3 regions of the Isoptericola sp. NPDC056605 genome follow, and region 1 is predicted to be linked to each of the others. Evidence: riboswitches for the same ligand, from Rfam matches in the RefSeq annotation. Region 1 holds a riboswitch; each other region holds the start of a gene.

The links. Region 1 has a riboswitch for thiamine pyrophosphate ahead of ACFQ8Y_RS09070 (thiamine ABC transporter substrate binding subunit). Riboswitches for the same ligand answer to the same signal wherever they lie in the genome.
Region 2: it holds a riboswitch for thiamine pyrophosphate, as region 1 does, so the genes downstream of both, ACFQ8Y_RS11265 (bifunctional hydroxymethylpyrimidine kinase/phosphomethylpyrimidine kinase) here and ACFQ8Y_RS09070 (thiamine ABC transporter substrate binding subunit) in region 1, are expected to answer to the same signal.
Region 3: it holds a riboswitch for thiamine pyrophosphate, as region 1 does, so the genes downstream of both, ACFQ8Y_RS11725 (ECF transporter S component) here and ACFQ8Y_RS09070 (thiamine ABC transporter substrate binding subunit) in region 1, are expected to answer to the same signal.

What each region holds. Positions count from the first base shown of each region.
Region 1 covers NZ_JBHTVT010000006.1:224,682-234,579, forward strand. The annotation lists gene ACFQ8Y_RS09035 (PrsW family intramembrane metalloprotease) at 29-1,168, shown strand; gene ACFQ8Y_RS09040 (DUF6069 family protein) at 1,131-1,613, opposite strand; gene ACFQ8Y_RS09045 (sensor histidine kinase) at 1,779-3,026, shown strand; gene ACFQ8Y_RS09050 (response regulator transcription factor) at 3,023-3,739, shown strand; gene ACFQ8Y_RS09055 (hypothetical protein) at 3,743-4,189, opposite strand; gene ACFQ8Y_RS09060 (ABC transporter ATP-binding protein) at 4,176-5,024, opposite strand; gene ACFQ8Y_RS09065 (ABC transporter permease) at 5,024-6,700, opposite strand; gene ACFQ8Y_RS09070 (thiamine ABC transporter substrate binding subunit) at 6,787-7,866, opposite strand; TPP riboswitch at 7,938-8,042, opposite strand; gene ACFQ8Y_RS09075 (DUF4235 domain-containing protein) at 8,199-8,465, shown strand; gene ACFQ8Y_RS09080 (PAS domain-containing protein) at 8,491-9,270, opposite strand; gene ACFQ8Y_RS09085 (sulfite exporter TauE/SafE family protein) at 9,427-9,898, opposite strand, start outside.
Region 2 covers NZ_JBHTVT010000009.1:77,517-87,414, forward strand. The annotation lists gene ACFQ8Y_RS11255 (ABC transporter ATP-binding protein) at 1-275, opposite strand, end outside; gene ACFQ8Y_RS11260 (ABC transporter ATP-binding protein) at 272-2,050, opposite strand; gene ACFQ8Y_RS11265 (bifunctional hydroxymethylpyrimidine kinase/phosphomethylpyrimidine kinase) at 2,455-4,107, opposite strand; TPP riboswitch at 4,098-4,240, opposite strand; gene ACFQ8Y_RS11270 (hypothetical protein) at 4,369-5,046, shown strand; gene ACFQ8Y_RS11275 (YcnI family protein) at 5,135-5,959, shown strand; gene ACFQ8Y_RS11280 (copper resistance protein CopC) at 5,956-6,585, shown strand; gene ACFQ8Y_RS11285 (hypothetical protein) at 6,793-8,244, shown strand; gene ACFQ8Y_RS11290 (acylphosphatase) at 8,305-8,583, shown strand; gene ACFQ8Y_RS11295 (class I SAM-dependent methyltransferase) at 8,573-9,298, opposite strand; gene ACFQ8Y_RS11300 (class E sortase) at 9,362-9,898, shown strand, end outside.
Region 3 covers NZ_JBHTVT010000010.1:203-10,100, reverse strand. The annotation lists gene ACFQ8Y_RS11760 (aspartate aminotransferase family protein) at 1-1,159, opposite strand, end outside; gene ACFQ8Y_RS11755 (GlxA family transcriptional regulator) at 1,192-2,253, opposite strand; gene ACFQ8Y_RS11750 (NAD(P)H-dependent oxidoreductase) at 2,378-3,226, shown strand; gene ACFQ8Y_RS11745 (MFS transporter) at 3,237-4,460, opposite strand; gene ACFQ8Y_RS11740 (class I SAM-dependent methyltransferase) at 4,514-5,125, opposite strand; gene ACFQ8Y_RS11735 (energy-coupling factor transporter transmembrane component T) at 5,176-5,874, opposite strand; gene ACFQ8Y_RS11730 (ATP-binding cassette domain-containing protein) at 5,871-7,322, opposite strand; gene ACFQ8Y_RS11725 (ECF transporter S component) at 7,327-7,965, opposite strand; TPP riboswitch at 7,959-8,070, opposite strand; tRNA gene ACFQ8Y_RS11720 (tRNA-Ala) at 8,234-8,306, opposite strand; gene ACFQ8Y_RS11715 (histidine phosphatase family protein) at 8,399-9,088, opposite strand; gene rsfS (ribosome silencing factor) at 9,085-9,531, opposite strand; partial or broken gene ACFQ8Y_RS11705 (hypothetical protein) at 9,528-9,898, opposite strand, start outside.

The sequences.
Region 1 (9,898 bases):
CGGCCCGTCGCACCTAGGATCAAGGCCTATGCCGGCCCTGGACCCTCGCGCGATCCTCGACCGGCGGCCCACGCGCCGCCCGTCGGTGGGCGTCATCGTGACGATCGCGGTGTCGTCGGCGTGCCTGCTCGCCGCGCTGGTGGTGACGTCGGCGGAGGGCCCGACGTTCCTCGAGGGCCTGTTCCTCGCGGTCCTGCCGCTCCCCCTGCTGCTGGCGGGCGTGCTCGCCCTCGACCGCCTCGAGCCGGAGCCCCCGGACGCCCTGGTGCTCGCGTTCCTGTGGGGCGCGGGCGTGTCCGTGCTGGTCGCGATGGGGATCAACACGGCCGGGCTCACGCTGCTGTGGACGCCGCTGCTCGGCCAGGAGGAGGGGTTCGTCGCGACGGCGGTCGTCACCGCGCCCGTGGTCGAGGAGACCCTCAAGGCGCTGGTCCTCGTGGGCATGCTCTGGTTCCGTCGGCACGAGCTCAACGGCCCCACGGACGGCATCATCTATGGGTCGATGGTGGGCCTCGGCTTCGCCACGGTGGAGAACATCCACTACTACACGGTGGCGGGCCCGGAGGGGCTGGCCGCGACGTTCGTGGCGCGCGGGCTCCTGTCGCCGCTGATCCACCCGCTGTGCACGTCCCTCACCGGCCTGGGGATCGCGACGGCGGCGCTCGCCCCGCGCGGCTGGGCGCGGGTGTGGCCCGTGCTCCTCGGCCTGCTCGGCGCGATGACGTACCACGCGCTGTGGAACGGCGCCGCGTCGCTCGGCGTCGAGGCCGTCGTGGCCGTGTACCTGCTGGGCCTGGGGATCGTGGTCGGGCTGCTCGTCGTCGTGCGCCGCGACCGCGCCCGCATCGTGGGGCTCATCGGGCAGCACCTGCCGCAGTACGGCCCGCTGGGTGTCGTCGCCCTGCCGGACGTCGTGATGCTCACGTCGCTGACGCGGCGCCGCCGGGCCCGCGCCCGGGTCCGCGCCGCGGGCGGCCCCGGCCCGGCCCGCGCGATGCGCGACTACCAGCAGGCCGCGACCGAGCTGGCGATGCTGCACCGCCGCCTCGACCGTGGGCTGGTGGACCAGGTCGGGTTCGAGCGGCAGCGCGGCCCCCTGCTCGCGCTCATGCTCGCGGCCCGGAAGGTGTTCACGCCGCTCTGGCGCCCCGAGGCCGCGCCCCGCTGAGGCCCAGCATGATCACGCCGCCCACGGCGAGGTGCTCCAGCAGGAGCAGCACCGTCGCGCCGGCGCTCGCCGCCCCCAGCGGGCCCAGCAGGGAGACGAGCAGGACGGCGCCGCTCAGCACCAGCCAGGCACGCCGCCCACCGTTCGGGCGGCGCAGCAGGAGCGCGCGGACGCCCCACCCGCCGAGAGCCGCGGTGAGGCTGGTGGCGATGACCAGGGAGATCGTGACCTCGAGGGTGCCCGAGCCCGCCCGCACCTGCGGGTCCACGCCCGCCAGCGTGCCGACGAGGTAGACCACCGCGCCGGCCAGCACGGCGCCCACCACGACCGTCCGCGGACGGTTCCACCACGCCCGGTCGCGCCACGAGCGTCCGGCCGGGCCTCCGGGGGTCCGGCCCTGCGCGCCGGTGCCGGTGATGTCGGTCCTGCCCTGCGTCCCGTTCATGTCGTCCCCTCCTTCGCCGCCGGCACCCTGCCGACAGGACGACGCTCCCGCGCGCACCGCAGGTCGCGCGCCCTGCCGTGGTCGGTCGTCGTCGCGCCGTCCGGCGGGAGCACCCCCGACTTTCGTCGGTGTCGCCGGCGGGAGGTCCGCCGTAGCGTCCCGGTCATGACCAGCACCGACAGCACCCCGACCCCCGCCGCGGCACGCCCCGGCGGCTGGGCGGAGTTCGACCCGTGGGCGCCGTCGGACCCGGGCCCGCCCCCCGCCCCGCGCGGGGTCCTCGTGCTGGCGTGGGCGCTCGTCGCCGCGCTGACGGCGGCCGCCACGTTCGCCGTGGCGGACGCGGCACCGGTGCGCGGCACCGGGACGATCACGGTCCTGGTGCCGGCAGGCGTGGACGTCGCCGTCGGCGTCGCGGCGGTCGCGCTGGTCCCCGTGCTCTTCACCCGGCGCAGCGTGGTGGCCGCGGTCGCCCTCGCCGTCCTCGCCGCGGTCTCGGGGGCCGCGACGCCAGCCTCCACCGTCGGCACGCTGCAGGTCGCGCGCTGGTACCCGGTCCGCACGGCCGCGTGGGTCGCCGGGGCGGGCGTGCTGGGGCACGCCGTCCAGGCGCTGTGGCGGCCCGTGGGGCTCCCCCTCGGGTGGTGGCTCCTGTGCGACGTCGCGGTGCACGCCGCGCTCTTCGGCTGGGGCGCGTACGGCCGTGAGCGCGCCCTCGTGCTGTGGTCGCTGCGCGACCGGGCGCGCCGGGCGGAGGCCGAGCAGGAGCGGCGGGTCGCGGAGGCGCGCACGGCCGAGCGCACCCGGATCGCCCGCGAGATGCACGACACCCTCGCCCACCGCCTGTCCCTGCTGGCCGCGACCGCCGGCGCCATGGAGTACCGCCCGGACGCCGACCCGGCACAGCTCGCCGCCGCGGCGGGGCGGGTCCGCGCCGGCGTGAGCGACGCCCTGGAGGACCTGCGGCAGGTCATCCGCCTGCTCCGCGCCGGCCCGGAGGATCTCGGGCCGGTACCCGGCCTGGACGACGTGCGCCGCCTCGTCGACGACTCCCGCGCGGCCGGCACGGACGTGACCTACGAGCGCACGGGCGACGACAACCCTCCTGCCGCCGTCGCGACCGCCGTCTTCCGCGTGGTGCAGGAGTCGCTCACGAACGCGCGCCGCCATGCGCCCGGTGCCGCCGTCCGGGTCACGGTCTCGACCACCCCGGGCGAGGTCCGGGTGCGCGTGGCCGACGACGGCGCGGCACCCGGCGCCGTCGCCCCGGACGGGGTCGGCACGGGCACGGGGCTGGTCGGGCTGCGCGAGCGGGCCACGCTGCTGGGCGGCACGCTGGCCGCCGGCCCGGACGCCGGTCCCGCCGCGTCGCGCGGCTTCGCGGTGGAGGCGTGGCTACCGTGGGACGCGTGACGACGACGCCCGGGCCCGGCCCGCTCCCCACCGCCGGACCGGCGGGCGGCCCCGCGGACGCCGCGACGCCCGTGCGGATCGTGCTGGTGGACGACGACGCGCTGGTGCGCGCGGGCCTCCGCCTGATGCTGGACGGCGCCCACGGCATGACGGTCGTGGCCGAGGCGGCCGACGGGGCCGAGGTGCCCGGCGTGCTCGACGCCCACGCGGCCGACGTCGTCCTCATGGACCTGCGCATGCCCGGCGTCGACGGCATCGCGGCCACCCGGCGGGTCCGCGCCCGCCCGTCTCCGCCCGCCGTCGTCGTGCTCACCACGTTCGACACCGCCGAGGAGGTGGGCGGCGCGCTGCGCGCCGGGGCCGCGGGCTACCTGCTCAAGGACATGCCGCCGGCACGCATCGCCGCCGCCGTGCACGCCGCCGCCGCGGGCGAGCCGGTGCTGGCCCCGGACGTCGCGCGGCGGCTGATGGCCGCCGTCGCCGGCTCGGACGGGTCGCGCGACCGTGCCCGGGCCGCCCTGGACGTCCTCACCGCGCGAGAGCGCGACGTCGCCGTCGAGCTGGGCCGCGGCGCGTCGAACGCCGACATCGCGGCCCGCCTGTACCTCAGCGTGCCGACGGTGAAGGCGCACGTGTCGAGCGTGCTCGACAAGCTCGGGCTGGAGAACCGCACCCAGGTCGCCCTGCTCGTGCACGACGCCGGCGAGGCGTAGGGCTCAGCCCTCGACGAGGCCCGACTCCCAGCAGCCCTGCGGCTCCGAGGTGGTCACCGTGCCCGGGCACGACCGGTAGGTCCAGATCTGGTCGCCGAACGTGTCCCGGGTGCCGTCGACGTAGACCTCGAGCCCGTCGATCCCGGGACCCACACGGTGGTATTCGACGATCGGGTCACCCTCGACGGTCAGGGAGCGTACGAGGAGCTCCGCCCCCTCACCGCGTGCCGCCGCCTCGTCGAGGCAGGCGAACGCGTCGGCCAGCTCCGCCTTCGGCTCGCCCTCGCCGAGGTCCGGGCGCGCGGTCACCTCCCCGCAGGTCGGCAGGGGCTCGCGGGCGGCGAAGACGTCCTCCCCGTCGCCCGGGCCGCACGCGGCCAGCAGCCCGAGGCACGCCACGCCGCACGCCGCCGCGGAGAGCCGCCGGCTCCGGCCGTCAGACCACGTCATGCCCCGATGATGTCGTCACGGCCGCAGTTCTTGCACCCGTCGTCCCCGAACCATCAGCGGCGCCGGCGCCGGCGGCGTCGTCGTCGGCGGACAGCCCGAGGAACTCCGCCACCCGCGGGCTCGCCGGCGCGCGCAGCAGCACGTCCGGCGCGTCCACCTGCAGCAGCCGCCCGGCGTCCATGACGGCGACCCGGTCGGCGACGGTGAACGCCTCGTCGTGGTCGTGCGTGACGAACACGGCGGTGGTGCCGGTGGCCTTCAGGGTGTCGCGGACGTCGACGGCGAGCCGCTCGCGCAGCCTGCGGTCCAGGGCGGACAGCGGCTCGTCGAGGAGCAGCAGCCGCGGCCGCGGAGCGAGGGCGCGGGCCAGCGCGACGCGCTGCTGCTCCCCGCCGGACAGCGTCGCGACGGACCGGCCCGCGTAGCCAGCCAGGCCCACGTCGGCCAGGAGGTCGGCGACACGCGCGGCCCGCTCGGCGCGGGGCACGCCCTGCGTCTCGAGACCATAGGCCACGTTGCGGCCGACGTCCCGGTGCGGGAAGAGCTGGCCGTCCTGGAAGAGCAGGCCGAAGCCGCGCCGGTGCACGGGCACGCCCGCGAGGTCCGCGCCGTCGAAGGCGACCGTGCCGCCCGCCAGCGGCTCCAGCCCGGCGACGGCGCGCAGCAGCGACGACTTGCCGCAGCCGCTCGGCCCCAGCAGCGCGACGATCTCGCCGGCGGCGACGTCGAGCGACACGCCGTCCACCGCGACCGACCCCGGTCGACGGCGCGCGGCGCCGTACCGCACGACGGCGTCGCGCACGGCGAGCCCCGTCGTCTGCCGGGCCTGCTCCATCAGAACTCCCCTCCGGGCCGGTCGCCGCGAAGGCGCTCGGCCACCATCATGACGGTCGCGGTGAGCACGGCCAGCACCACGGACGCCGCGAGCGCCATCCCGTAGTTCTCGGCCCCGGGCCGCCCGATCAGGCGGTAGATGACCACCGGCAGGGTGGCCGTGTCGGGGCGGGCGAGGAACGACGTCGCGCCGAACTCGCCGAGCGAGACCGCGAACGCGAACCCGATCGCCAGCCCCAGCGACCGCGCGCCGAGCGGGCCGTCGACCGTCCGTAGCACCCGCCCGGGCGCCGCGCCCAGCGTGGCGGCCGCCTCCCGCAGCCGCGGGTCGATGGCGCGCAGCACCGGCAGCATCGTGCGCACCACGAGCGGGATCGCGACGACCGCCTGCGCGATCGGCACCAGCGCGCCGGAGGTGCGCAGGTCGACGTCGAGCCCCAGCGGGCGGTCCAGCGTGATGAGGAAGCCGAAGCCCACCGTCACGGCGGAGACGCCGAGGGGCAGCATGAACGCGGCGTCGAGCACACCGACGGCACGCCGCAGCCCGGCCCGCCGCGGGCGTCGCGACACGACGAGCGCCACGAGGCCGCCCACGACGACGGCGATCAGCGCGGCCCAGGCCGCGGTGCGCAGCGAGTTGCCCAGCGCCTCCCACACCGTGACCGTCAGGGCGTTGCGCCCGCCGGTGGTGCCGAGCGCCACGTAGTTGTCGAGGCCCCACGACCCGTCGGGCGCGCGCAGCGACCGGGTGACGAGCCCCGCCATGGGCAGCACGAGCAGCCCCGCCACGACGACGAGGGTGACGAGCGCCGGCGCGACGTCGGTGCCGTCGGCGCCGGCGCGCAGCCGCAGCCGGTGCGCCGACACGCTGTCGCTCGTGAGGTGCAGGGCCCGCTCGCGGCGCGCCCGGGCGCGGGAGCTGACCAGCAGCGCGCCCGCCACCACGACGAGCTGCAGCACCGACAGCACCGCCGCCGAGCGCAGGTCGAGGAACTGGGTGGTGCGCGTCCAGATCTCCGTCTCGATCGTGCCGTAGCGCAGGCCGCCGAGCACCAGCACGACGCCGAACGCCGTCGCGCAGAACAGGAACACCACCGCGGCGGCCGACGCGATCGCCGGGCCGAGCGCCGGCAGCGTCACGGTGCGGAACGCGCGCCAGGGCGTCGCGCCGAGCGCGCGGGCGGCCTGCTCGGCGCGCGGGTCGAGGCGCTCCCACATGCCGCCAACCGTGCGCACCACCACCGCGTAGTTGAAGAACACCAGGGCGAGCACGATGCCGGCGAAGCTCTCCTCCAGGTGCGCCCAGCCGAGCAGGCCGCCGGGGGCGAAGAGCGCGCGGAACGCGACGCCGACGACGACGCTGGGCAGCACGAACGGCACCGTCACCAGACCCCGCACCAGCGTCCGCCCGGGGAACCTGCACCGGTACAGCACGTACGCGCCCGGCAGGCCCAGCAGCACCGACAGCAGCGTGCCGGTGAGCGCCTGGGCGAGCGTCTGCCCGACGATCCGCCACGTGCGCTCCTGGGACAGCACCTCCGCGAAGCCGGACAGGTCGAGCGTGCGCCCCGCGGTGGTCTCGGTGAAGAACCCCTGCAAGACGAGCGACACCACCGGCCACGCGAAGAAGACCGCGAGGAAGCCCAGCGGCAGCACGACCGCGGCACCCCAGCCCAGCCACGCGCCCCACCGGTCGGCGCGCCACCGCGCCGCCCGGGAGGCCGGGCGGGCGGCGCTGCGCAGGGCGCGCGGCACGGGGCGCGTCAGCCGACGACCGTCGCCGTCCACTGCTCGATCCACTCGTCGCGGTGCGCGGCGACGTCCGCGGGCGCCACCTCGAACGGCTCGTCGGCCAGGGGGGCGAACTGCTGCCAGTCGGCGGGCAGCTCCACGTCCGGATCGGCGGGGTACATGTACATCTGGCCGGGCACGTCGGCCTGGAACTCGGGCGAGGTGAGGAAGTCGACCAGCTGCTTCGCGCCGTCCGGGTTCTCCGCACCGGCCAGCACCCCCGCGTACTCGACCTGCCGGAAGCAGGTGTCGAGCATCGCGCTGGTCGTCGAGGATGTCCCGTCGTCGCTCACGGTGAACGCGGGCGACGTCGCGTAGGACAGCGCGATCGGCCGCTGCCCGCCCTCACCGGCGCCGGAGAAGTCGACGTAGTACGCGTCCTCCCAGCTCTCGGCGACCTTGACGCCGTTGTCGCGCAGGTCGGCCCAGTAGGCCTCCCAGCCGTCCGTGCCGAAGGCTCCGATCGTCGCGAGCAGGAACGCGAGGCCGGGCGACGACGTCGCGGGGTTGGTGACCACGGTGAGGTCCTGGTACTCCGGCTTCGCGAGGTCCTCGAGCGTCGTCGGGGGCGTGACACCGTGCTCGTCGAACCAGCCGTCGTCGAGGTTCATGCAGACGTCGCCCACGTCGACCGGCGTCAGCGTGCCGGCCAGGTCGTCGGGCGCGTAGGCCGCGACCTCCGGGCCCAGGTCGGCGGGCTGGTACTCCTCGAAGACCCCGGCGTCGACGGCCCTCGACGCATAGGTGTTGTCCACACCGAAGACGACGTCGCCCAGCGGCGCGTCCTTGGTGAGCACGAGCTGGTTCACCAGCGTGCCCGCGTCGCCCGGTGCCACCTGCTCGACGGAGAGGCCGGACTCCTTCTCGAACGCGGCCAGCACCTCGTCGGAGACGGCGAACGAGTCGTGGGTGACGAGCGTGACCGTGCTCGACGCCCCGCTCGCGTCGTCCGCCGGCGTCCCGCCGCCGCACGCCGCCAGCAGCGGCAGGAGCGCGACGGCCCCGACCGCTGCTGCCGCGCTCCTGGTCCTGGTCGTGGTGCTCAGCGTCATGCTGTCCTCCTCAAGGTGCGAGAAGGGGGTCCTGCGGGCGCCCGGCACCGTCGTGGTGCTGCCGTCCGCAGGGAACGAGATTCCCGACTTCCTCCACCGGTGCTAACCGGGTCAGGTTCGAGGGTCTGCGGCGGTCCGCACTCTCAGCGCCGGTGGGCGCTCCCCTGTCGTATCAGCACGAGCCTACCCGTCGACACCGCGCTACCGTGGTCCCGTCCTCGGCCTCGGGGTGTGACGTGCCTGACGTGCCGTGACACCGCCCGTCGGCCGTGGACGCCGGACCAGGACGACGCCCCGGCGGTAGCACGCCGGGTCAGACCGAGGGAGAGCACGTGACGGACACCGAGCAGCCGCTGGGCGTGAAGGTCGGCACGGTGGTGCTGACGATCGCCGCCGGATGGGTCGCGCAGAAGCTGATCGGGGTGGTCTGGGAGCGGGCGACGGGCAACGTGGCGCCCACCAACCTGGACGACGACGAGCTCTCCATCGTGCAGGCGGTCACCTTCGCGGCCGTCTCGGGCGGCGTCGCGGTGCTCGCGAAGCGCCTCGCCCGCCAGGGCGCCGGGCGCGCGGCTGCCCGGTTCGTCTCGGGCCGCTGACCCGCCGATTCCCCGCACGGTCCCGTCAGTGGCTCGCGCGGGGACGACGGCGGGCCAGCTGCGCGTCGTGGCCGTGCGGTCGGTCCACCGGCCGCACGGCGGCGAGCGCGCTGCTCAGGCGGTCCGCCGCGTCCTTCGCGGGCGGTGCCGACCGGACCACCTCCGCCGCCGTGAGCGCGGCGTCCCGGTCCCCGACCGGTCGCGCGAGCTCCTTCATCACCTGCTCCCCCGCCGACTGGGCGGACACGCCGACCTGCGCACCCGCGTCGGCGAGGACCTCGGTGGCCACCGACTCGTCCACGCCGCAGACGGCCATGATGGCGCCCTTGGCCTGCTCCGCGGCTGCGGCGGCGACGAACGCGCGCGAGACGGCGCGGTGCGCCTCGCGCTCCAGCGCGTCGCGCACGACCGGGCTCGCGTCGATGACGTAGCCGACGATCTGCGACGACGCGCCGTCACTCCCGTGCCGTCCCTGACCCGTGACGACGACCGTGTGCGTGCGCCCGTGGTCGTCCACGACGCGGTGTGCCCCCGAGAACGGCCGCCCGGCACCCAGTGCGACCACCGCCGTCCGGGAGAGCCGTTCACGGTCGTCCGGGTGCAGGTGGGCGCGCAGCACCTCGGGCCCCGGTGCGACGGAGCCGGGCTCACGCCCGAAGATCCGGAACACCTCGTCCGACCACCACCACTCCCCCGTGGCGACGTCGACCCGGTACCGGCCCACGAGCAGCTGGCTCCCGGCACCCAGCAGCTCCGCGAGGGCGACGAGCTCGCGGCGCGGTGTGTCGTTGGGCGTGCTGGACATCGAGGACCACCCCCAGTGCCGTGCAGCTGGGTCCGGCGCGCAGTTCTCCTGGCTCCACCACGGTACCGGGACGGCACGACACCGCCACCGCACGGCGGGTGACGTGCGGTGGCGGTGCTCGGTGGTGCTGTCGGCGCCCGTGACGGGTTCGGACCGTCAGGCGACCGTCGTCGCCGCCGCCTCCGGCTGCTCGCCGGCCGCCTCGGCCCGCTCCTCCGCGACCGCCTTGCGGTGCTGGCCGAAGGAGTAGACGACCGCGGCGGCCCAGCCCACGGCGATGATCGCGAGCACCAGGGTGCGCACGCCGTCGCTCACCGGGAACGAGTCGAGGGACAGCAGGGTCCGCACGTTGGTGAGGACGATGATCCCGCCGACGGCGGAGCCGAGGACGCGCGGCGGCACCAGGCGGACGAGCCACGCGGCGATCGGCGCGGCGATCAGGCCGCCGATGAGCAGCGCGAGGGCCCAGGACGGGTTGATGCCCGCGGTCCCGAGACCGAAGAGGAACCCGAGGCTCGCGGCCACGGCCACGAAGAACTCGCTGGTGTCGATCGAGCCGACCACCTTGCGCGGCTCCATGCGGCCGCTCGCGAGGATGGCGGGCGTGCCCACCGGGCCCCAGCCGCCA
Region 2 (9,898 bases), on a different contig from region 1:
ACGGCGGAGTCGATGGCGAGGGACACGAGCCAGGGGCCCGCCACCTGGCCGAGGGTCGAGACCACGACGAGGAGGCCGGCGAGGGCGAGGGCGCCGCGACGCGGCCGGAGCAGCTCGCCCAGCAGCCGCAGCGACCGGGACCTGACGTCGCGGGATGCCTGGGCGTCGAGCTGGGTGGCGTCGTCCGCCGTCGCGTCGGTGGGCCGGCGGTGGTCGTCCGGGTCCGGCCCGGACGTCGCGGGCCGGGACGGTTCCGGAGTGCTGGGGCGGCTCACCGCTGGACCTCCTCGTTCTGGGCCTGCTCGGGTTCCTCCTGGTCGGAGTGCTCGGCGCACTCCTCCCAGTCCTGCTCCAGGCTGGAGATGACGTGCCGGTAGTGCGCGTCGGTGGCGAGCAGGTCGCGGTGGGTGCCCACGGCCGTGATCCGGCCGTCCTGGAGCACGGCGACCCGGTCGGCGAGCGCCACCGTGGACGGCCGGTGCGCGATGACGAGGCTCGTCGTGCCGTGCAGGACGTCGCGCAGGCGCGTGGTGACGGCCTCCTCGGTGGCGACGTCGAGCGCGGACAGCGGGTCGTCGAGCACGAGCACGGCGGGTCGTGCCGCGATGGCACGGGCGAGCGCGAGGCGCTGCCGCTGCCCGCCGGACAGGGACAGGCCCTCCTCCCCGATCCGGGTCTCGACGCCCTGCGGCAGGTCGGCGACGAAGCCCGCCTGCGCCACCTCGAGCGCCTCGTGCAGGCGCCGCTCACGCTCCTCCTCCGGCACGGCGTCGGGGCCGGCCTCGGGGACGCCGAGCAGCACGTTGTCGCGGACCGACGCGGAGAACAGCGTGGGGTCCTCGAACGCGACCGCGACCGCACGACGCACGTCGTGCCGCCGCATGCGCCGCACGTCGACGCCGTCGAGCAGCACCTGGCCGGCGGTGACGTCGACGATGCGCGGCACCACCATCGCGAGGGTGGACTTGCCCGAGCCCGTGAGGCCGACGAGCGCCGTCGTGGTGCCGACGGGGAGCTCGAGGTCGACGTGCTCGAGGACCGGGCGCGACGCGTCCTCGTACCGGAAGGAGACGTCGCGGAGCTCGACGTGGCCGCGCGCCGGACCGACCTCCACCGGGTCGGCGGGGTCGGCCAACGGGTTCGGGGTCTCCATGACCTCGAAGAAGCGGTCGACGGCCGTGCGGGCGTTGAGCGTCATCGACAGGGTCATGCCGAGGTCGACCACGGGGCCGTTGATCACGGCGGTCGTCAGGAAGAAGGCCACGAGGCTGCCGACGGTGATCTGCCCCTGGGCGGCGAGCACCGTGCCGAGCACGAGGCAGACGGCCAGCGTGACCTCGGGGATGAGCTGCAGCGACGTGGTGACGGTGGCCTGGTTGCCCGCCTTGCGGATCTCCGTGCGGCGCAGCTCCTCCGCCTGGTCGGTGAACGAGTCGAGGGCGTCGCGCCCGCGACCGAACGCCTTGAGCACACGGATGCCGTGCACGGACTCCTCGACGGTGGTGGCGAGGTCGCCCGACTGGTCCTGGGACAGGCGCGCGATGACGCGGTACCGCCTCGAGAAGCGGAACGCGATGACCGTCACCGGGATCGCGCCCGCAAGGTAGACGAGGCCGAGCCAGCCGGCGGTGGCCAGCAGGATGCCCACCCCGACGACGATCGTCACGATGCTGACGACGAGCTGCAGGAGGCCGAAGACCAGCCAGCGTCGCAGCAGGCCGAGGTCGCCCATGATCCGGCTCAGCAGCTGGCCGCCGGGCCACCGGTCGTGGAACGCGACGGGCAGGTCCTGCAGGTGGCGGAACAGTGCCATCCGCAGCTCGGCCTCGACCCGCGTGCCGGGGTACATCACGAGGTTGCGGCGCAGCAGGACGAGCCCGGCCTCCGCGACGCCCAGGACGAGCACGAGGAGGACGGGCACCACGAGGGCCCCGAGGTCGTGGGCGGCGGCACCCTCGGCGAGCGGGCCCTCGACCAGGGTCTGCAGCACGCGCGGGATCGCCAGCGCGGCGAGGCTCGCACCGATCGCGGAGAAGAGCCCGCCGACCATGCGCGGCACCGCCGGCCGGACGTACGGGTAGAGCCGGCGCACCGACGCGAACGTGGAGAGCTCGGAGCCCGCGGGGGCGACGGCGGGCCCGGCGGCGGCGGCGCCCGTGCGGCCGGGCGGCCCCGCGGCGCGGCCCGGCGGGGTGCCGGTCGCGACGGGACGGCGGGGAGCGGAGGAGGCGGTGCTCCTCCTGGGACTTTCGGAGGGATCGGCGCGGCGGGCGCCTCGGCTGCGGCTGCGCGAAGTGCGCTTCGTGTCGGGCATCACACCTATTCTGTCACTCGCCTCCGACACACTTGCCCCGGTCACGCGGTGCGCCCCGAGCTCGGGACACCGCTTACCGCCGCGGGATCCCGCCGTCGCGCACGACGGCGGGACCCGGACGGGCCGCGGTGGACCGGGGGTCAGCCCACCACGACGCGCCCGACCGTGGGCTCGACCGTGGGTGCCCCGGTCTGGTCGAAGAACGCCAGCTCGTGCTCGCACGCCGCGTGGAACGTCGCCGCCATCCGGTCCCGGGTGACCGGGTCGGCCGCCGCGGCGGCGCGGCGCAGGATCGCGACGGCCTCGCGCGTCGCGTCCGCGAACGCGTCGTCCGCGTACGTGCCCAGCCACGCCCCGTACGGGTGACCCGGGTGGTCGCGGGCGGCCAGCCGCTCCCCCACGTCCTGGTAGATCCAGTAGCAGGGCAGGACGGCGGCGACGAGGGTCGCGTAGTCGTCGCCGGCCACGCGCAGGTGGTCGAGGTACGCGGCCGTCGTGGGGCTGGCGGGCACGTCCTGCGGCTCCCCGCCCAGCCAGCGGGTGTGCAGGTCGAGCTCGGTCACCAGGGCGCCGTGCGCGCCGCCGGCCCAGAACGCCTGCTCGGCCCGCGTGGGAGCCAGCTCGCTCGCCCGCGCGAGGCAGCGCGCGTAGTCGCGCAGGTAGAGCGCGTCCTGCTCCAGGTACGTGCGGAAGTGGTCGGCGTCGAGCGTCCCGTCGCCCAGCGACCGGACGAACGCCAGGTCGTCGATCGCGGCGCGCACGCCCGCGGCGTCGTCCCACCAGCGGGCGACGACGTCCTCCGCCCCGTCCTGACCTGATGCCCCGCCCGCACCGGACGCACCGGACGGCGCGAGCGGCTCCGCGCCGCCGGCGCGCAGCCCCACCAGGTGGTCGACCGGCCCGTTCCCGCCGCCGACGCGCAGGGCCTCCCCGGCCCGGATCGCCGCGGTCAGCCAGGCCTTCGTGCCGCGCAGCGCCTCGGCCCAGTCCCCCGTGCGCGCGTACCGCGCGGCCAGGCCGCTGGACAACGAGCAGCCGGTGCCGTGGGTGGAGGTGCTGGTCAGGCGCGGCCCGGGGAGCTCCGCCAGCACGCCCTGCGGCCCGACGAGCGCGTCCGGGGCCCCCGCCCCCGTCGCGCCCGTCCCCGAGGCGCCCAGGTGGCCGCCCTTCGCCACCACCAGGACCCCGTGCCGGGAGGCCAGGCGTCGCGCCTGCTCGAGCGCGGCGGGCCAGTCCGCGGCCGACGGTTCCTGCGCGAGGACCGCGAGCTCGGGCAGGTTCGGCGTCACGACGTCCACCCGGGACAGCAGGTGCCGCACGGCGTCCTCGGCCGCCGGGTCGAGCAGGCGGTCCCCGCTCGTGGCGACCATCACCGGGTCCAGGACGACGGCGGGTCGCGCGCCCGTCGCGCCGGGCGGCAGGGCGTCGAGCCAGGCGGCCACGGCGTGGGCCACGGGGGCCGAGGCGAGCATCCCGATCTTCACGGCGTCGACGGCCACGTCGTCGGTGACGGCGTCGAGCTGCGCGGCCAGGAACGCGGCGGGCGGCACGTGCACGTCGCGCACCCCCCGCGTGTTCTGCACGGTCAGGGCCGTGACGGCCGCCATCCCGTAGCCGCCCGCGGCCGCGATCGACTTGAGGTCCGCCTGGATCCCGGCGCCCCCGGACGGGTCGGACCCGGCGACGGCCAGGACGCGGGGGCGACTGCCCCTCGTCGGCGCCGGGGCCGCGGGAGCAGGGGCGGTGGAGCCGGCGCTGCCGGCGGAGCTGTCTTCAGGTGCGCGCGCACTCATGTCGACATCCCTTCGCTAGTACGAGCTAGATCAGGTTCGACGGGTGTGTTCTCAGCGCCCGCCGGCCGGGTCGCGACGTCGTCGTGACGATGTCGCGGCGATGACCGGTCGGGACGCACCCCGTGTCGTGCCGCCCACCGTAGCCCAGGCCTGCGCGGGCGGCGGGCGGCGTCCCGCGGCGCGTGTCGGCGTCACGCCGCGCCTCGCCAGGCCCTCGCGCCGCAGGCCCGCGGCCTGTTCGCGGCGCGGTAGGGTGCGGGGGTGCCCGTGGTCGTCCGTCGTGCGCGCGAGCTCCTCGTCGCCGGCACGACGCTCAGCATCGCGGCCGCCGCCCACCTCCTGGCCGGCGGCGCGCTCCCCGGGGCACCCCTCGCCTGGCTCGTCGTCGTGGCGCTCACGGCGCCGCTCGCGGTGTGGACCGCCCGCCGCCGGCTGACGCTCCCCCGCCTGCTCCCCGCGATGGTCGCGCTCCAGCTCGTGCAGCACACGACCCTGTCCGTGCTCGGCGCGGCGGGCACGGACGCCTCGCCGTTGGCCTCGACCCTGCTCACGACCCTGCCCTCGACGCCGGGGGCCGCGCCGGACGGGCACGCCCTGCACGCGCTGGGCCCGGGCTCCCTCGGGCCCGCGACCGGCGGCGGGCTGCACCTGCACCACGCGGACGACCCCGGGACGACGTCCTGGATGCTCGCCGCGCACGCTGCCGCGGTGCTGCTCACCGCCCTGCTGCTCGCGGCGGGCGACCGAGCGGCCGTCAACGTCGCGGGCCAGCTGCGGCTCGTCGCGGTCCTCGTGCTGGGCCCGGCGGCGCCGCCCGTCGTCCGCGAGCCCGCCGTCGTCGTCGGGCGCACCTGGCACCCCCTCCGGGCCCGCGCCGTCCGGCGCACCCCGCCACGAGGCCCCCCGCTGCTCCCGGGCGCCCTCGTGCGCGCCGCCTGACCCTGCCCTGGTCCGTCGTCGGACGGGGGCGGGTCCCTCGTCGTCCGACGACCCCTGACCACCCCTGAGCACCAGGAGCAGCACACCCATGTCCAGGACCATCCCTGCCCTCACCCCTGCCCTCCGCGCGCGCCGCCTCGCCGGCGCCGCCGCCCTCACCGTGCCGGCCCTCGTCCTCGGCGCGGCCGCCGCCTCCGCGCACGTGACCGTGACCCCCGACGCGGCCGAGGCCGGGTCGTACGCCACCCTCACCTTCAAGGTCCCGAACGAGTCCGCCGAGGCCTCGACCACCGCCGTGAAGGTCGACCTCCCCACCGACACCCCGTTCACCAGCGTGTCCGTGGAGCCCGTGCCGGGCTGGACGGCGAAGGTCACCCAGGCGCCCCTGCCCGAGCCCGTCGAGGTGCACGGCACCACCGTGACCGAGGCGCCGGCGAGCATCGAGTGGACCGCCGACGACGCCGACGCCGGCATCGCTCCGGGCGAGTTCCTCCGGTTCACCGTGTCCGCCGGTGCTGTCCCGGACGGCGTCGAGGAGATCGCCCTGCCCGCCACGCAGACGTACTCCGACGGCGAGGTCGTCGCCTGGGACCAGGAGGCGACCGGCGACGCGGAGCCCGACCTCCCGGCACCCGTCCTGCAGGTCCTCCCGGCGGCCGAGGACGGCGGCCACGGCACGGCGTCGGCAGCCGGCGCCACGGACTCGGCCGCGGACGCCGGCACAGACGCGGGCACGGACGCGGCGGCCGACGACGACGCCTCCGGCACCCTCCCGCTGGCGCTCGGCGCGGCGGGCCTCGGTCTCGGGCTGGTCGGCGCCGTCACGGGCGTCGCCGCCCTGGCGCGGACCCGCGCCACCGGCACCGGCACCGGCACCGGCACCGGCACCGGCACCGGCACCGAGCAGCGATGAGCGCGCGACGCGCCCTCGCCGCAGCCGGGTCGCTCGCCCTCGCCCTCGGCCTCGGGGCCGCGGGGGTCGTCGGCGCGGCGCCCGCGAGCGCCCACAACGTCGTCGTCGGCACGTCGCCGGCCTCGGGGTCCGAGGTGACGGAACCGCCCGGGTCCGTCGACGTGACGTTCGACGACGTCGTCCTCGATCTGTCCGCGGAGGGCTCCAGCACGGTCGTCACCGTGACGGACGCCGACGGCACCGACTACGCGACCGGGTGCCCGACGATGCAGGACCGCACCGTGTCGGTGCCCGTCGCCCTCGGCGAGGGCGGCGAGTACACGGTGGACTGGCGGATCGTGTCGGCCGACGGGCATCCGACCAGCGGCGCGTTCTCCTTCACCTACGACCCGCCCGCCGGGGCCGAGGCCGCCACCCCGGCGACGGACGCGCCGCCGTGCGCCCCGGCCGGGGCCGCGGGCGCGGACGAGGCGTCCTCCGGAACCGCTGACGGCGCGTCGGCCGCCGAGGACGGGGGCGGCGACGCCTCCGAGCTGGTCGTGGTGCTCGGCATCGCGGGGGGCGTCGTCGTGCTCGCCGGCGCGGCGGTGCTCGTGGCGCTGCGGATCGCGCGACGTCGCGGCTGACGCACCGCACCCTGCGACGTGTCAGGGCGAGGGCCGGGTACACCGCGCCCTCGCCCTGACACGTCGCGGCGGCCCCGAGCTGTCAGGGTCAGGGCCGGATACACCGTTTGCGCTGGCCCTGACAGGTCGCGGTCGTGACCCTCCGGGACGCCCGCGTCGTCGTCGGGTCGTCCCCGCACCGGGCCGGAGCCGCCTACGATGCCGAGCATGGATGCGGGGCAGATCGTCGGGGTCGTGACGGGCCTGGTCGTAGTAGTCGTGCTGGTCACGGCGGTGGCCTTCTGGGCGGCGCGGCGGCGCAGGGCCGCGCGTGGGCGGGCACAGGACCTCGAGGCGGAGCTGCAGCGGCTCGGCGTGGAGGCGGGCTCGGCCCTGGTGCGCGCCGACGAGCGGGCCCGCCTCGCCGAGGACGAGCTCGCGTTCGCCCAGGCCGAGCTGGGCGACCGGGAGACGCGCGAGCTCGCACCGACCCTGCGCCGTGCGCGGGAGCGCCTGTCCGAGGCGTTCCATCTCAACCAGCTCCTGCACGACCACGTCCCGGACACGGACCAGCAGCGCCGGGAGTGGTCGGCCCGCGTCGTCGACCTGTGCCGGTCGGCCGACGGCTCGCTGGACGAGCTCGACCGCGGCCTCGCCGCCCTGCGGCAGACGGTCCGCTCGACCCCCGACGCCGTCGACCGGGTCGACCGCGAGCTGGCCCGGGTCCGCGAGGCCGTGCCCGCCGCGCGCGCCGACCTCGAACGCCTGCGGGCGCAGTACGACGCGCAGGCCCTGCTGCCCGTCGCGGACAACCCCGAGCAGGCGGAGCGGCTGCTCGAGTTCGCCGGCCGCAGCACCGCCGCGGCACGCAAGCGCCTCACGACCCAGCAGGTCGCGGAGGCCGGGGCCGCGGCCCGCGCGGCGGAGGAGGCCGTACGCCGCGCGGAGGGGCTGCTGCGCGCCGTCGACGACTACGAGGCCGAGGCGCTGCGCGCGGAGGCGGCGCTCGGCGCGATCGTCGCGGAGTCGCGGGCCGAGCTCGCCCAGGCGCGCGCCCTCCCGACGGCTCAGCGGGCGGGACGGATCGACGGCGCGGTGACCGCTCTCGAGGACGCCCTGGCGGCGCTGCCCGCGCCGGGCACGCCGGGCGACCCGGTGGGCTCCCTCACCCGGGTCCGCGAGGCCAACACCGCGCTCGACGACGCCGTGGCCGAGCGGGCCGAGCACGACGAGCGCACCCGCCGGGCGGCGTCCCGGCTCGGGCCCGCGCTCGACGACGCCGAGCGGCAGCTCGCCTCGGCGCGGTCCGTCGTCGACGACTACCGCGCCCCCGTGGGCCCCGACGCCCGGACGCGCCTGGCGGAGGCCGAGCGCGAGGTGGCGCAGGCACGGGCGGCGCAGGACCCGGAGCGCGGCGTGGCCGCCGCCCGCCGGGGTGCCGCGCTCGCCGCGGAGGCCGCGACGCTGGCGCACCGCGACATCGCCCGGTCCGGGCAGGGCCAGCGCTGGGACGGCGGGTACAACGGCGGCCCCGACGGGTACGGCGGCGGGTACGGCTGGCAGGGTGGCCGGCGCCCCGGTGGTCGCGGCGGGTCCGACGTCTTCGGCGCCGTCCTGGGCGGGATGGTGCTGGGCGGCATCCTCGACGACATCGGGGACATCGGCGACATCTTCGACTGACGGTGAGTTCGACCGACCGTGACGGCGGCGTCGACGAGCACGACGAGCACGGGAGGGTGTATGGCCACCACGGTGCGGCGGCGGGTGCGGGTGCACGGCCGCGTGCAGGGCGTCGGGTTCCGCTGGTCGACCCGGGAGGCGGCGCGCCGCGCGGGCGTGGGCGGCGTCGTGCGCAACCTCCCCGACGGCACGGTCGAGGCGGAGGTCGAGGGCACACCCGACGCGGTGGACGCGATGCTCGCGTTCCTGCGCGAGGGCCCGCCCGCGGCCCACGTCACCGGCGTCGACGTCGAGGAGGTCCCGCCGCTGGGCGACACCGTCCTCGTCGTCAGCGACTGAGCACGTCGCGCGGCACGTCGCGCGGGGCGTCCCGCCCCGGCAGCCGCGCCGCCACGTGCTCGACGACGCCGGCCCGCGTGCGCCCGTGCTCCTCGACCACGAGCCCGCGCTCGAGCACCCACCGCAACGGCCGGCGCCGGAAGTGCTCGCCGGCCAGGGGCACGCTCACGACGTCCGCGAGCGCCTGCAACGCCCGGAGCGGCCAGGCGCTGGACGCCACGTGGTCGGCCAGCAGGAGCAGCCCTCCCGGACGCAGCACCCGTGCCATCTCGGCCAGGGCCGCCCGCTCGTCGGCGATGCCGCACAGCGAGAACGTGCACACCACCGTGTCGAACGAGGCGTCGGGCAGGTCGAGTGCCTGCGCGTCGCCGACGCGCAGGTCGGCGTCCGGGTCGAGGCCGAGGCCGAGCCGCACGGCACGGTGCCGCGCGACGTCGAGCATCCCGGCGCTCTGGTCGACGCCCACGAGGCCGCCGGGGCGCGCCGTCACCGCGGGCGGGTAGTGCTCGAGGTTGAGACCCGTGCCGACGGCGACCTCGAGGGTGCGGCCCTCGGCCAGCGCGCACACCCGCCGCCGCAGGCCGGGGAACATCCTCCGCTCGGCGGCCGTGAACGCCCGGTCGTAGCCCGCGGACTCGCGGTCCCACCGCCGTCGTAGCCGCGCCGCACGCCCGCGCTGTGCGCGCCCCCGCGGCACGCCGTCGTCGCTGGTCACCGCCCCAGGGTCCCACGACCGCAGCGACCGCGACAGAGCCGCGGACCACGTAGCATTTCGCACGTGACGAGTCCTACCCACGCCCGCCCCGTCCGACGCCGTGGCGTCGGCAGCGCCGTCGTGGGCGGCGTCGGCGAGATCCTCATCACCCTCGGGGTGGTGCTCGGGCTGTTCGTCGTGTGGCAGCTGTGGTGGACGTCGGTCGAGGCCACCGCCCAGGCGCAGGAGGTCATGCAGGAGTTCGAGGCGACCCTGCCGCCCGCCAACCCCGAGCCGGCCGAGCTGCGCACGGACGCCCCGCCCGTGCCCGACGCCGTCGGCTACGGCGAGACGATCGGGACGCTCATCGTGCCCGCCTGGTACGGCCTGACGAACAACGCGATGCCGATCGCGGAGGGCACCGGCATGGACGTGCTCGACCGGGCGATGGCGGGGCACTACGAGACGTCGCAGCAGGTGGGCGACGTCGGGAACTTCGCGCTCGCCGGGCACCGTCGCACGCACGGCAACTCGTTCCGGCACGTCGACAAGCTGGAGAAGGGCGACCAGATCATCGTCGAGACGGCGAAGACCTGGTACGTCTACGAGGTCACCGACCAC
Region 3 (9,898 bases), on a different contig from region 1:
ACGGCCCGATGAGCAGCCCGCGGGCGAAGCACTCCGCCGCGACCGCCTTCGCGAACGCGCCGTCGACCACGTCGAGGCCCTGGATCATCCCGCGGCCGCGCACGGCGAAGCGGCGATCCTTCCCGGCGGACCCGCGGTCGGGGACCTCGGCGGCGAGGCCGTCCAGCACGGACACCATGCGCTCGGCCTTGGCGTGCACCTCGTTCATGAGCTCGTCGTCGTCGAAGTAGGTCAGCGCCTCGCGCCCGGCCACGAACGACAGGCCCTGGCCGCGGAAGGTGCCCGTGTGCTCGCCCGGAGCCCAGTGCGCGTCCAGCTCGGGCCGGTTGAGGTTCATCGCCAGGGGCGTCCCGTAGCCGCCGATCCCCTTGGCGAGGCACACGATGTCGGGGTCGAGCCCCATGCCGTCGAAGCTGAAGTAGCTGCCGGTGCGGCCGCAGCCCACCTGGATCTCGTCGATGACGAACAGCGCCCCGACGTCGCGGGCGAGCCGCTGCACGGCGTGCAGCCACTCGGCGCCGGCCACGTTGACGCCGCCCTCGGCCTGGATCGTCTCGACGACGAACGCAGCGGGGGGAAGCAGCCCGCTCGACACGTCGGCCAGCTGTTCCCGGTACGCCTCGAGCGACGCGAGACCGCCCCCGGGGGCGGTCTCGAACGGCAACCGGTGCACGTTCTCCAACGGCACCCCCGCGGCCCGGCGGAAGACGTCGTTGCCCGTGAGCGCGAGCGACCCGAGGGTCATGCCGTGGAACCCGTGCGTGAAGGCGACCACCTCGCGCCGGCCGGTGACCTTGCGGGCGAGCTTGAGAGCCGCCTCGACGGCGTTGCTGCCCGTCGGCCCCATGAACTGCAAGCGCATCGTCATGCCGCGCGGCTCGAGCACCGTGGAGACGAACTTCGAGATGAAGTCCCGCTTGGTGGTGGTCGCCATGTCGAGGCTGTGCGCGACGCCGTCGGCCTCGAGGAACTCGATCATGGCCCGTTTCATGCGCGGGTTGTTGTGCCCGAAGTTCAGCACCCCCGCACCGGCGAAGAAGTCGAGGTAGCTACGGCCGGCCTCGTCCACCTGCCGCGCGTTCGACGCCGAGGCGAACACCGTGGGATACGTGCGGCTGTACCCCCGGATCTCGGATTCCCACTTCTCGAAGACCTCCATCAACCAGATGTAGGTGCCCGAGGCCTCCCCCGTCAAGGAACTCGCGGGACGACCTGCGTAACGTTCTGATGTCGCGGGCGGGGGCCGAACGTCGCGCGGTAGGCGGCGGGCGAGACCCCCAGCGCCCGCGCGAAGTGCTGGCGCAGCGACGCGCCCGTGCCGAACCCGGCGCGGCCGGCGACGGCGTCCACGGGGAGGTCGGAGCGTTCCAGCAGGTCACGAGCCCGCAGGAGGCGCTGCTGCAGCAGCCACGCCCCGGGCGAGAGACCGACCTCGCGGCGGAACCGGCGGGTGAAGGTGCGGGTGCTCATCGACGACTGCCGGGCGAGGCGGTCCAGCGAGAGCGGCTCGTCGAGGTGCTCGAGCGCCCACGACCGCGCGGTGCCGGTGTGGTCCCCCGCCGGCTCGGGCACGGGGGCGTCCACGAACTGCGCCTGGCCGCCGTCGCGGAAGGGCGGCACGACCGTCCGGCGCGCGACGTCGTTCGCGACCGCCGCGCCGTGGTCGGAGCGGATCAGGTGCAGGCACAGGTCGATCCCGGCCGCCTCGCCGGCCGACGTGAAGACCCGACCGTCCTCGGTGAACAGCACGTCCGGGTCCAGCTCGACCGCCGGGAACGCGCGCCGGAACCGCTCGGCCGACATCCAGTGCGTCGTCGCCCGGCGCCCGTCGAGGAGGCCGGCGCGCGCGAGCGCGAACGCCCCGGTGCAGATCGACGCGATCCGCGCGTCCGGGCGGACCTGCCCCAGCAGCTCCGCGAGGGAGCTCTGGCCCGGGGCCACGCCCTCCTCGTCGGGCGCGCCGGTGTCGTCCAGCGCGTGCGAGGCCGGCACCACCACGGTGTCGGCGTCGACGAGCGCCTCCGGGCCGTGCGGGACGTCGAGGGCGAAGTCCGCGTCCGAGCGGACCCGGCCCGGCACCGCGGCGCACGTGCGCACCTCGTACAGCCGCTCGCCGCCCGGACCCCGGGCCGTGCCGAACAGCTGGTGCACGGCGCCGAGCTCCAGCGGCATCACGCCGTCGCGCACGAGGACCGCGACGTGGTGCGGACGCGCACCGGGTGCGGCCGGGGCGATGCTCGTCGGAGTCGTCATGGCTCGATCCTTGCACAGAGTGGCTCTCCGGCCACTTCCGGAGGCGCGCGCGGACCGGCAGCGTGGTCGTGGTGGGCGGCGGGCGCCGCCCTTCCCGAGAACCTCGTACCGAGACGGAGCAGCGATGGAGGTCCTGATGGAGAACCCGATGGAGAACGCGACGGACGTTCGGACGGACGACCGGACGGACGCGACGACCCACCCGATGAGGGTGCTGTGGGTGCTCGCCCACCCCGAGCCGCGGTCGCTCACCGCGCACCTGCGCGACGACGGGGTCCGGGCGCTGCGGGACGCCGGGCACGAGGTGGTGCAGTCCGACCTGTACGCGATGGGCTGGGACCCCGTGGTGACGGCTGCCGACTTCGGCGACGCCGCGGACGACCGGCTCGACGTCGCGGGGGCCTCGGAGCGCGCCCTGCGTCGCGGGCAGCTCGCGCCGGACATCCGGGCCGAGCACGACAAGCTGGCCTGGGCCGACACCGTGGTCCTGCAGTTCCCCCTGTGGTGGCTGGGCGTCCCCGCCATCCTCAAGGGGTGGCTCGACCGGGTGCTGGTGCAGGGCTACGCATACGGCGTGCGCGACGCGGCGACCGGGCGCACCCGGCGGTACGGCGACGGCGGACTGGCGGGCCGGCGCGCGCTGGCCGTGGTGACGGTCGGCGCGGGCACGGGGCTCGGGCCGCGCGGGCTGCACGGCGACCTGGCCGAGACGCTGTTCCCCCTGCTGCACGGCACCTTCTGGTACACCGGCATGCAGGTGGCGGAGCCCGTGCTGGTGCTGGGCGCGAACCGCCTCGACGACGCGGGCTACGCCGCCGTCTCGGCCGGCCTGCGCGAGCGGCTGCTCGCCCTGCCCGACGGCCCGGTGCTGGCGTACCGGAGCCAGGACGGCGGGGACTACGACGAGCGCGGCGAGCTCCACGACGCGCTGGAGCCCGGCCGCCGCGGGCTGGGCGTGCACCTGCGCGCGTGAGGCACGGACGTCACGGCCGCCGGCGCCGGGGCGGCACGAGGTTCGCGAGCGACGAGTACCGCGGCACCCAGCGCGCGAGCGCGGCCGCGGACGCGCCGCCCAGCGTGGCGGTGGCCCACACCCCGGCCGCGAGCGAGCCCAGGGCGGCCCCGGCCGACAGGATCAGCGGCCCGAGCGCGTCGCCCGTGTCCTGGAAGAGCCGCCACACGCTGAGGAACGTGGGCCGCACCGCGGCGGGTGCGACGTCGGCGCCCAGCGTCATGACGATGCCCGAGCCCATGCCGTTGCCCACGCCGAGCAGGGCGGCGACCACGGCGAGCGCGCCGGCGGTGTGCGCGAACGGCAGCACCGCCAGCCCCACCGCCATCGTGAGCATCGACGGGACGGCCACCCACAGCCGGCCGAACCGGTCCATCACCTTGCCCGCCGGGTAGAACAGCAGCATGTCCAGGGCGCCCGAGACGCCGAAGACGAGCGACGTCACCTCGGCGTCGAGGCCCAGGTGCTCGCCCCACAGCGGGATGACTGTCTGCCGCGCGCCGCGCACGGCGCTCACCAGCAGGATGGCGACGCCGAGGGTCGCGAACAGCTGCCTGTGCTCGCGCGCGACCGCCGCGATGGACACCCGCGGACCGCCGGCGGGGCGCGGCAGCGCGGCGTCGGCCCGCGGCTCCGGCCGCACCAGGGCGATGACCAGCACCGCGACCAGCGCGGAGCCCGTGCCCAGCCAGAACGCGCCGTGCAGCGACGTCGCCGCGATCATCGCGGCCCCCGCGAACGGCCCCAGGAACAGGCCGATGCGGTGCACCCCCGCGAGGGTCGACATCACGCGCGCCCGCCGCAGCGGCGGCGTGATCTCGGTGAGGTACGCCTGCCGGGCGAGGTTGAACACGGCGTTCGCCGCGCCGAGCGCGAGCACCCCCGCGGCCAGTCCCCACAGCGCCGACGACAGCGCGATCGTCGTGAACGCCACGACGGCGACGCTGCCGGCGACCAGCATCGCCACCCGGTCCCCGAGGCGCTGCGAGAGCGCCCCGGCGGGCAGGTCGAACGCGATCTTGCCGAGCGGCAGCAGCGCGGCCACGAGGCCGGCGACCGTGAGGGTGGCGCCACGGCCCGTGGCGGTGACCGCCACGACCGGCAGCAGCGCACCGATGCCGATCTCCAGCACCAGGGTCGGGAGGAACGCCCCGAGGACGACGCTACGGAACGGGAAGAGCGGCGGGGACGGCACGCACCATTCCTATCGCACCGGCCCCGTGGGGAGCCGGTCCGTTCACGGACGTCTCATGCGGCCCGCCGGGTCGTGAGGAGCAGCGCGGGCAGGTGGAGCTCGTCGCCCGCGGGGCGCGCGGTGATCTCGGCGTCCGAGACCACGGTCGCCGACCAGGAGGGCCCCTCGAACGCGGCGCGCAGCCGGTCGTCGGTCGTGCCCCAGCCGAGCCCGGCGGCCACGGACATCGCGAGGACGGCGACGAGCGCGTCGGACGGGCAGATCGCCTCCAGCCCTGCCACGTAGGCGGCGCGACCGGCATCGTCCAGGGTGTGCAGCAGCCCTGAGTCGAGGACGGTCCGGGGCCGCACGGCCAGGCGGTCGAGCCGCCGGGCGTCCGCGACCTCGAAGCGCACCTCGCCGGGCGGGTCGACGATCGACTCCGCGGCCCGCTCCCGCGCGCGGGAGATCGCGTGCGCCGCGGCGTCCACGCCCACCACCCGGTGGCCCGCCCGGGCGACCGCGAGCGCCAGCACGCCCGTGCCGCAGCCGACGTCGAGCACCGGGTCGGCGAGCACCGACCGGCGCACGAGCGCCAGGAGCGCGGGCTGCGGGCGCCCGATCTCCCACGGCGGCGGGACGTCCGCGGCGTAGAGGGCGTCGAAGTCGTGCACCTGGCGGGCCATGCGAGCACCTCCCGACACCCATCCTGCGCCCGACGGGCCCCGCTCGACGGCTACCGCCAGGCCAGGACGGCGAACGGCAGCGCCGCGACGACGGCGCCGGCGGCGAGCACGACGCCGTCCGTACGGGTCCACGGCGCAGGCTCCGCCCAGGTCCGGCGGTGGGCGCCCGCGAAGCCCCGGGTGTCCATCGCGACGGACATGGCCGCCGCGTCGCGCAGGGTGGCGGCCAGCACGGCGAACGTCACCGACGCCGCGTGGCGCGCTCGCGAGAGCGGGCCCCGCCCGGGCCCGACGCCGCGCGACCGACGCGCCCGCGACGCCTGCTCCCACACGGCGCCGAGCCGCTCGAACCGCTGCAGCGCCGCGGCCACCCCGACGACGAAACGGGCCGGCAGGCGCAGCCGCTGGCCGAGCTGGTCGGCCAGCCCGCTCAGGTCGACCAGCGGGGCGAGGGCCACGCCGGGCAGGGCGAGCACCGCGATGCGGGCCCCCGCGACGGCGGCCACCACCGGGTCGTGGCCACCGAGCAGCCACGTCGACCACGCCACCGACGCGACCGCGACGACCACCGCGAGGTAACGGGCCGGAGAGCCGGCGCCGCGCGGCAGGAGCAGCAGCCCGAGAGCCAGCGACCCGCCCAGCGCGACGGCGGCGCTCGCGACGTCCCGGACGCCCAGGGAGGCGACCAGCCCGAGCAGCCCGAGGGCCACGAGCACGAGGGCGTTCACGCGCCCCAGCGCGCCGGTCACGCCGCCACCGTCGCTCGCTCGCTCGTCGCGCCGCCGAGCCGCACCTGGTGCCCCGCGAGGGCGACGAGGTGCGCGTCGTGGGTGCTCGCCGCGACGGTGGCGCCGTGCCGGGCCGCGGCGCCGGCCCACCCGGCCACCGCCGCCCAGGTCCCCCTGTCCTGGCCGACGGTCGGCTCGTCGAGCAGCACGAGCCCCGGCCGGTGCGCCAGCGCCGCCGCCAGGGCGAGCCGCCGCTGCTCGCCGCCGGACAGCCGGAACGGATGCGCGTCGGCGAGGTGGTCGAGGCGCAGCAGCGCGAGCACGGCGTCCACGTCCACCCGGACGCCGAGGCGCCGGCCGGTGAGCTCCACCTCGTCCCGCACGCGCAGCGCGAGCAGGCCGTGCTCCGGGTGCTGCGGCACCCACCCGCAGGACCGCGCGAGCTCCTCCGAGCGGGCCGTCCGCCCCGGGACGCCCCGCACCTCGCCGGCCGTCGGCCGCAGGTGCCCCGCAAGAGTGGCGACGAGCGTGGACTTCCCCGCCCCCGAGGGCCCCGTGACGGACGTGAGGCGGCCCGCGGGCAGCCGCGCGGCCACGCCGTCGAGGGCACGCGTCGTGGTGCGACCGCGCAGGCCGCGGGTCACCAGGTCGACGCGGAGGCCGGCGACGACGACGTCCGGCCCGGGCACGTCCGGCGCCACCAGCGCCGCGGGCACGGACAGCGGGGACGGCGCCGCCACGCCGGGCAGCCAGACGCCGGCGCGCGTCAGGTCGTCCCGCAGGGCGGACGGGACGTCGCGCAGCGCGGCGGGCGCGACGTCGTGCGTGACCCGGCCGCCCGGTCCGAGCACCACGACGCGGTCCAGGTGCTCGAGCCACGGCCCGACGTGGTGGTCGACCACGACGAGGGACGTGTCCGAGCCCTCCAGCGCGCCGACGACGGCGGCGCGCACCTCGGCCGCCGCGGCGGGGTCGAGCATCGCGGTCGGCTCGTCCAGGAGCAGCAGGCCCGGCGCGCTCGCCAGCGCCCCGGCGAGCGCGAGCCGCTGCAGCTCGCCGCCCGAGAGGGCCGACGTCGGCCGGTCGGGCGGGTGGCGCAGCCCGACCCGGTCGAGAGCCTCCCCGGCCCGGCGCCAGATCTCGTCCCGCGGCAGGCCGGCGTTCTCGGGGCCGAAGGCGACGTCCCGGCCGATCCGGGCCGCGACGACCGCGGAGCCCGGGTCCTGCGGGACGAGCCCCACCCCGCCGTCCACGTGGACGGTCCCGGACAGCTCGCCGGGCAGCGGGTCGCCCAGCACGCCCGCCAGGGCGTGCAGCACGGTCGACTTGCCCGCCCCGCTGGGACCGACCAGCCCCAGGCGCTCCCCCGCGCCGACGATGAGGTCGAGGCCCTCGATCGTCGGGGCCCGGCGCCCGGTGGGCCGCCAGCACAGCCCTCGCACGCGAACCCGGACGTCGTCGTGCGCCACGCCGTCAGGCCGGCGCGCGGTCGACGGCACGGTCGACGGCACGGTCGGCGAGGTCGCGACCCGGGCCGAACGCGTCGAGCACGCCGGCCCGCGCGAGGGCGCGCACGAGCGCCGCGCCCCCGAGGCCGGCGAGCAGCGCGCCGGACAGCGCGAAGAGGCCCAGGTACGCCAGCCGGAAGCCCCACTCCCAGTCCGGGTAGTACGCGAACCACTCGTACACGGCGCCGCACGCGCCCGCCGTCGCGCCCGCCAGGGCCGCCACCGCGGCGCCGAAACGCCGGTAGAGGAACAGGGCGAGGACAAGCTCGGCGCCGAACCCCTGGACGACGCCGGAGACGATCGCCGAGAAGCCCCAGCCGGCGCCGAGCAGGGCCTCGACGCTCGCGGCGACGACCTCGGTGAGCAGCGCCGCGCCCGGACGGCGGACGATGAGGCCACCCAGCACGCCGCCGAGCAGCCAGCCGCCGCCGAGCAGGCCGGTGGCCGGCGGGAAGGCGACCGCCAGCCCGGCGGAGAGCAGGTGGTAGAGCTGGGTCCAGCCCCAGAAGACGACACCGACGGCCACGCCGAGCATGGCCACGGTGACGAGGTCGACGGTGCGGTACCGCAGGGACGCGCTGCGCGCGAAAGTGGGCGCGGACATTCCAGGTAACTCCCTTCGCCGGTGCTAACCGGAGCAGGTTCCAAGGGTCTGCGGCTGTGCCCGCACTCTCAGCGCCCCTTCGACGGCGCTCCCCTGTCATGGGTGTCTTCAGATGTGACTTCAGGTGTGACCTCACGGCGGCCGACGACGCGACCGCAGGTCCGACCCTAGGCGACGACGGCGTCGGCGCAAGGGCGTCCCGCACCGTGAAACCCCTGGTCACGCAAGAAGGCCCGGAACCGTGGGGTTCCGGGCCTTCTCGTCGGGGTGGAGCTGAGGGGACTCGAACCCCTGACCCCCTGCATGCCATGCAGGTGCGCTACCAGCTGCGCCACAGCCCCGAGAACCGACTCTCGCGGCCGACGGGCGACCGGGCGATTCGTCTGATTCGGTGCGTTCCTCCGGGCTTGCGCCCCTCGGGAACGTCGATATCTTAGGCAGACTTCGGGCCAGGTTCCAAATTCCAGTCCGGCCCCGCCTGCCAGCGGTCCAGGGGGTACCCCGCGCCCACGTTGTGCGCCACGAGGCGCCAGGCGGGCACAGCACCCTCGCCCGCACGGTGCAGGTGCGACCAGTGCACGTTGTGCATCCCCGACAGCCCGCGCCACGTGGTCGGGTCGAGCCCGAGCAGCGCCGTCACCGCCAGCGAGATGGCGGCGCCGTGCGACACGACGACGAGCGTCGCGTCGTCGTCCAGGTCCCCGGCATGCTCGGCCAGGGCCTCGGCCATGCGCTCCGCGACCGCCGCCTTCGTCTCGGCCCCCGCGCCCACGGGCTCCGCGCCCAGGCGCCAGGCGGCGTACTCCTCGGGCCAGCGCTCCTGCAGCTCCGCGCCCGTGAGGCCCTCCCAGGCACCGAAGCCGCGCTCGCGCAGGCGCTCGTCGGTGACCAGGGGCTGCCCGCCGAGCGCGTCCGCGTACGCGGTCGCCGTCTCGACGGCGCGCCCCAGGTCGGACGACACGATGCGCGTCGCGCGGTGCGACGACGCCAGCGCGGAGCCGCCCTCCGCCGCCTGCCAGCGCCCGACCTCGTCGAGCGGGATGTCGATCTGCCCCTGCAGCCGCAGGGACGCGTTGTAGGCGGTGCGGGCGTGCCGCAGCAGGACGACGGTGCCGGCCGTCACCGCTCGTCGCCCGCGAGACGGATCGCCCCGTCGCCCCCGCCGTCGCCGTACTCGGCGGCGGCCGCCGCGCCGTCACCGCCGCGCGCGTCCTCCGGCAGCTCCACCGCCGGGCAGTCCTTCCACAGTCGCTCGAGCGCGTAGTACACGCGGTCCTCGGCGTGCTGCACGTGGACGACGACCTCCCCGAAGTCCAGCAGCACCCACCGCGCCTGCGCCTTGCCCTCCCGACGGATCGGCTTGGAGCCGGCGAGGAACATCGCCTCCTCGACGGCGTCCACGATCGCCGAGACCTGGCGCTCGTTCGTGCCGGAGGCGATGAGGAACACGTCGGTGAGCACCAGCTGGTCGCTCACGTCCAGCGCGATGATCTCCTGCGCCTTGCGGTCCGACGCGGCCCGGGCGGCGACGACCGCCAGCTCGACGGCGCGGGGGCTAGCGGTCATGCAGCGGCTCCGGGGTGCTCGTACGTGAGGGAGACGCCGGCCGCGGGCGCGGCGGCGTCGGTATCGGTCTGGAAGTTGCTGTCGTCGGGCGCCTGGAGCAGCAGCTTCCAGACCAGGAGCCCCAGCACGAACGCGACGACCACGAGGACGATGTAGTGCAGCCAGGTGTACGACGCCTCGGGCTCGTCCCAGTCCTCGTCGTCGTCCTCGTCGTCCAGCGGCGCGGCCGACCGCGCGCGGACGGGCTGCTCCGACGCGACCAGCGCGTCGAACGGGGACGCGGCGGGTCGCTCCGGCGCGGCCGGCGGCTGTGCGGGGCCCGCAGCGGGGCGGGACGGCGGCACGGACGCGGGCCGCTCGGTGGTCG